2 linked regions of the Methylosarcina fibrata AML-C10 genome follow. The protein of the gene in region 2 interacts with the protein of the main gene of each other region in a pairwise test. Links are inferred from orthologs where the notes say so. Each region holds a gene or a part of one and is shown on either strand. Other genes may lie near its edges.

Region 1 (2,825 bases), 570 kb from region 2 along the record:
CGCAAGAAACATCGTCCTGATGGGCGATCAAATGCAGTTGGAGCAACCCATTCAAGGAAGTCATCCTAGGAGTTCAGGTTTGTCAGCTTTGGATTACATTCTTGGTGAGCACGGCGTCATCCCTGACGAGATGGGAATCTTTCTGGAAAGGACGTACCGCATGCACCCCGCTGTTTGTCATCCACTATCCGAGGTGGTTTATGAAGGCAAACTCAAGGCTGCTAAACACAATGACCGACAAATTGTTTCGGTACCGGACTCGAAGCTGATCAAGCAGTCCCATGGGGTCATGGTGGTCAACGTTGATCACGATGGCAACCGGCAAAGCAGCGAAGAGGAAGTGGATGTCATCCAGCGGCTCATCGATGACCTCAAAACGGGGCGTTGTACCGCTAAAAATGGCGAAGCTCGCTCAATTGCCAATGAGGATATCCTGGTTGTTGCTCCTTACAACATGCAGGTGAATTTGCTCAAAGACCGTTTAGGCGACCAAATCGCCATCGGCACGATAGACAAGTTCCAGGGTCAGGAAGCGCCCGTGGTGATTATTTCCATGGCCGTCAGCGATGTCGAGGAAAGCAGTCGAGGACTCGATTTTCTGTTCGACATCAACCGTCTAAATGTTGCTGTTTCCCGTGCCCAGGCCTTGGCTATTATCGTTGCCAATCCGGGATTAGAACGCTGCCGGGTTTCATCGCTTGAGCAAATGGAAAAAGCGAGCTTTTATTCGAGGCTGGTGTCATGATGACCACTGTTCCAATTTGCGTTGCTTGCAAACACAACTGGTATTCTGCGCCGGGAGGATGTATGAGCAAGCCATACCCACATAGCCGATGTCTATTTTTCCAAGAGGATATACCTGCCGTCGTGGAAAAACCCGTTGGCTGTGATGGGACAAAAAGCCCCAAATGGACTCGAAGCGAAGTGCCGGTGGGTTGTCCGACGTTTACGGGGGCACGGCAATAATGGGCGCGATACCATTACCTTGGGTAAATCTTTTGTCGAACGCAGGGAATCCGCAGGTTCTTAATGCGATTGCGGATATTGAAGGGAAGCTTGATAATATTTCCAGGCAATCAATTGTTCTGCCAGTTGCTGATCACCGTTATAAAGCGCTTTCAATCAATCCGGAAAATGTGAAATGCGTGATTGTTGGCCAAGATCCTTATCACGGCATTGCTAAAATCGGTCTTGAATCCGGAGAAACAAAGTCGGTACCGGAAGCGATGGGGCTAAGCTTTTCGGTACCCAAAGACGTAAAAATCCCGCCTTCCTTGCGCAACATTTTCAAGGAGCTGAATCAAGACATTGGTTGCCGGGTGCCTGAACACGGAGATCTAACCAACTGGGTTGAGCAAGGTGTTCTGCTTCTCAATAGAATGCTTTCAGTTGAGAAAGACAAACCAGGCTCGCACAGCAAACTCGGCTGGCAGCCAATAACTGAAGCACTGATATCAGCCTTGTCTCAACAGCATTCCGGCATTGTGTTCATTCTTTGGGGAAACCATGCCAAATCGATTCGATCGTTCATCGCGGATAATGGGCATACCATCATCGAGTCGAGCCATCCGTCGCCGATCGGTGGATCATGCAACAAAGGTTTTTTCGGTTCGAGACCGTTTAGCCGTGCAAATGTGGCTTTAGCAACCCTTGGGAAAAAATCAATCGATTGGAGTATTTCGTGAATTATTACTTTGCCGCATTTAATAAATACGCCGTCTTCAAAGGCCGTGCCACCCGAAGTGAATATTGGTTCTTCACTCTCTTCAATATCTTCGCCGTCTTGGGATTTGGCCTAATCGATCAGCTGATGGGTATTTTTAATTTTGATGCCGGTTACGGGCCATTGAGCGCTATTTATACGCTGGCGATGATTCTCCCTGGTCTGGGCGTTTCGATAAGACGTTTACATGACACGGGGCGTTCTGGATGGTGGTTCCTTATTACAATCATTCCAATTATCGGGCTTCTGGTGTTTTTGTATTTTGCCCTGCAAGATAGCGATCCAAATCCAAACGATTATGGTGAATCGCCAACATGGAAATACAACATCCAAAATATTTCTCGATAATCGTTCAGGAATGATTGAGCTGTTTTTTTTCGAAAGCGAAGCCGAAGCCATAGCAGCTGCTCATACACTTGAAAAGCTTGGCGGAGGAGCGAAGAAATTGTTGGCTGAATGCATCGAGCATCAAAGCATCACCCGAAAATCCGTTTCAGAATCTGCCAGAGCTTTGGAAAATGAAGGATTCATATTTATCAAAGAATCTGATGATTTGTTCGACAAGTCGGTTCAAATGAAACCGTCCCTTTGGGGCGAAGAAGCTATGGACGTGCTCGAATTTCTAGCCCAGCGTGTATATTCTGGCACCCATTCCAACTGAAAACCGCTACCAGCTCCGACTAGAACCCGACCGACTTTGATCAAAATACGCGGCAAACCCCGCTCCTTCAGGTCGAGGAAGGACAGCGCGGTCGAGAAGCGGCCTCTTGCATATTCAAAAACGCGTGAGAGCATGAAGATATGAAACGTCTTCAAGCTTCAAATCCGAACTTCGACCAACCGGCGATCAGCAGCGGTATATATATGTTTTGCAGGCGCTTGCCGTTTCGTGTTCAACAAGGCATTGGCGTTGCAGATCGAAAACCATGCTGCCGGTGAAAGATTCATTAACTATGTGGCAATGGCCAAGAATCTCACCGCCTGGCGAAATGGAAGCGAAACACCTTGGCTGAAAGATGATCCCGTTCACACCTTGCAGCACGCGCTCAAAGATATGGAACGAGCTTACAAGAATTTCTTAGACAATCGGGCCGATTTCCCG
Region 2 (2,862 bases):
TTAACCTCCATGTTCAGTGCGGTTCTGGTATCGAGAGCGTTGGTCAACGGTATCTACGGTTGGCGGCGTAAGTTGGATAAATTGGCTATCTAATAGGTGCGATTCAATGGAATTTTTTAAAATTAAACGCGATATCCCGTTTATGCGTTATGGTCGGGTCACTACGACCATTTCGCTGGTGACTTTTATCTTGGCGATACTGGCACTAAGCTTTAAAGGGCTTAATTTGGGATTGGACTTTACCGGCGGCATCCAAATTGAAGTCGGTTACAATCAGCCGGCCAACCTCGAAACGATTCGAAAAATTCTGGAAGATCAGAAGCTGACCGAATTTTCGGTGCAAAATATCGGCAGCGTGAAAGAGGTGCTGATCCGTTTGCCAATGAAGCCCGAAACCAACAACGTCAAGTTGAGTGAGATGGTATTGGCAAAATTGAAAGAGCAAGACCCTGGCATCGTGTTACGCAGCGTCGATTTTGTCGGACCTCAAGTCGGCCAGGAATTGTTCGAAAGTGGTGGATTGGCGCTAATGTTAGTCGTAGCGGGCATTATGGCTTATTTAGCCGTCCGCTTCGAGTGGCGTTTCGCGTTGGCCGCTATCATCGCCAACATGCACGACATCGTGATTATTCTCGGCATGTTTGCGTTTTTTCAATGGGAATTCACGTTGCCGGTGTTGGCGGGGGTATTGGCGATATTGGGTTATTCGGTCAACGAATCGGTCGTGGTATTCGACCGGGTACGGGAAAATTTCCATAAGATGCGCAATGCGAGCGTTCCCGACATGATCGATAACGCCATCACGACAACGATGTCGCGCACGGTGATTACGCACTTGATGACGCAACTGATGGTGTTGGCGATGTTTTTTTTCGGTGGCGAAGCGCTGCATAATTTTGCGTTGGCACTGACCATAGGCATCATATTCGGCATTTACTCGTCCGTTCTCGTTGCAAGTCCTATCTTGCTGTGGCTGGGTGTGTCGAGGAAAGATCTGATGGCACCGGTCAAAGAGGGTGCGGAGATCGACAATCGTCCTTAATCAACCGCTTCTTCGAGACAATATCGTTTGCTGTCTTCGAAATAGGGGACAGATCGGATATAATGGCCGATTAACTTAATTTATAATCTGGAGTTTCAAAAGCAATGGCGATAGAACGCACTTTCTCAATCATTAAACCGGATGCCGTAGCCAGGAACGTGATCGGCGAAATTTACAGCCGTTTCGAGAAGAACGGCCTGAAAATCGTCGCCGCGAAAATGGTTCATCTGACCCAGGCTCAGGCTGAAGGATTTTATGCGGTGCACAAAGAGCGTCCTTTCTTCAGGGATCTGGTTTCCTTCATGATTTCGGGTCCGGTGATGATGCAGGTTTTGGAAGGCGAAAATGCGATTCTGAAAAATCGCGACATCATGGGCGCCACCAACCCGAAGGATGCAGCGCCCGGCACCATCCGCGCCGATTTCGCCAACAGCATCGACGAAAACGCCGTGCACGGCTCGGATGCGGCGGAAACGGCCAAAGAAGAAATCGCTTTCTTTTTCTCGGATAATGAACTCTGCCCCCGCACCCGATAAAACTCAATCCGTCAACCTGCTCGACTTCGACAGAAAGGGCCTGGAGGCTTTTTTTGCCGTTCTGGGGGAAAAGCCGTTTCGGGCGACTCAGTTGATGAAGTGGATCTATCAGGAAGGCGTCGACGATTTCGACCGGATGACCAACCTGAGCAAACCGCTGCGCTCCTATCTGGCCGAGCATGGCCACATCGCCACCCCGGAAGTCGTCGTCGAGCAAATCGCTTCCGACGGCACCCGGAAATGGGCGATGCAGACCCACTGCGGCAACCGCGTCGAAACGGTGTTCATTCCCGAAGAAGGGCGGGGCACGCTGTGCGTGTCCTCGCAGATCGGCTGCGCGCTGGCCTGCTCGTTTTGCTCGACCGCACAACAGGGCTTCAACCGCAATCTCGGCACCTCGGAAATCATCGGCCAGTTGCTGGTGGCGCAAAGACGCCTCGGCCCGGATAAAAAGATCACCAATGTGGTCATGATGGGCATGGGCGAGCCGCTGCTCAATTTCGACAACGTCGTCGCGGCGATGCATCTGATGATGGACGATTTCGCGTTCGGCCTGTCCAAGCGCCGGGTGACCATCAGCACCTCGGGCGTGGTGCCGGCCATGTACCGGTTGACTCAGGTTTGCGACGTCAGTCTGGCGGTGTCGCTGCATGCGGTGACCGACGAACTTCGGGATCAACTGGTGCCGATCAATAAAAAATATCCGTTGAAGGAATTAATGGAGGCCTGCCGGGACAACGCCAAACTGGCTCCGAGGCGCACGATCACTTTCGAATACGTCATGCTCGACGGCGTCAACGATTCGATGGAAGACGCCCGCGGCCTGATCAAATTATTGAAAACGGTGCCGTCCAAGCTGAATCTGATACCGTTCAATCCGTTTCCGGGCTCGCCCTACCGGTGTTCGAGCAATCATACGATTCACCGCTTCAAAACCTTATTGAACGAGGCGGGGATCGTCACCACGGTCAGAAAGACCAGGGGCGACGACATCGATGCGGCCTGCGGGCAACTGGTCGGCAAGGTCGACGATAAAAGCCGTCGGCATCTTAAACTGAAAGCAATGGGGTTCGACAGTGCGGCCTGATCTATTTCCTCGATTCATACTTCCGGCGCTGATGATTGCCGTGCTGACCGCTTGCGCTTCATTGGGCGAAACCGGCGCCAAAAAAAAGGAAAAGGCGGATACCTACTTGCAGTTGGGCGTACGCTACATGAATCTGAACAAGCTGGATATTGCGAAAGAGAATCTGGAAAAGGCGGTCGACTACGATTCGGGCAATG

The links. The genes of interacting proteins can lie anywhere in the genome.
Region 1: the proteins of ndk (region 2) and A3OW_RS0108445 interact in binary tests that used the Escherichia coli proteins (3 or more experiments, as listed by UniProt). The link is inferred for Methylosarcina fibrata AML-C10 from one-to-one orthologs.

Annotation. Positions count from the first base shown.
Region 1 is NZ_KB889965.1:1,782,579-1,785,403, forward strand. The notes cover bases 30-2,825. They hold A3OW_RS0108445 (uracil-DNA glycosylase), read left to right. Parts: upstream 30-965; coding sequence 966-1,685; downstream 1,686-2,825. Other genes in these bases: A3OW_RS0108440 (TM0106 family RecB-like putative nuclease), read left to right, coding at 30-745; A3OW_RS0108450 (DUF805 domain-containing protein), read left to right, coding at 1,682-2,071; A3OW_RS24450 (hypothetical protein), read left to right, coding at 2,082-2,384; A3OW_RS28830 (RNA-guided endonuclease InsQ/TnpB family protein), read left to right, coding at 2,547-2,825. Also shown: more of A3OW_RS0108440, read left to right, coding at 1-29. UniProt on the Escherichia coli protein: Excises uracil residues from the DNA which can arise as a result of misincorporation of dUMP residues by DNA polymerase or due to deamination of cytosine.
Region 2 is NZ_KB889965.1:1,214,672-1,217,533, reverse strand. What follows is about bases 30-2,862. They hold ndk (nucleoside-diphosphate kinase), read left to right. Parts: upstream 30-1,146; coding sequence 1,147-1,578; downstream 1,579-2,862. Other genes in these bases: pilW (type IV pilus biogenesis/stability protein PilW), read left to right, coding at 2,655-2,862; A3OW_RS0105885 (bifunctional tRNA (adenosine(37)-C2)-methyltransferase TrmG/ribosomal RNA large subunit methyltransferase RlmN), read left to right, coding at 1,553-2,665; secF (protein translocase subunit SecF), read left to right, coding at 107-1,042; secD (protein translocase subunit SecD), read left to right, coding at 30-93. Also shown: more of secD, read left to right, coding at 1-29. UniProt on the Escherichia coli protein: Major role in the synthesis of nucleoside triphosphates other than ATP. The ATP gamma phosphate is transferred to the NDP beta phosphate via a ping-pong mechanism, using a phosphorylated active-site intermediate.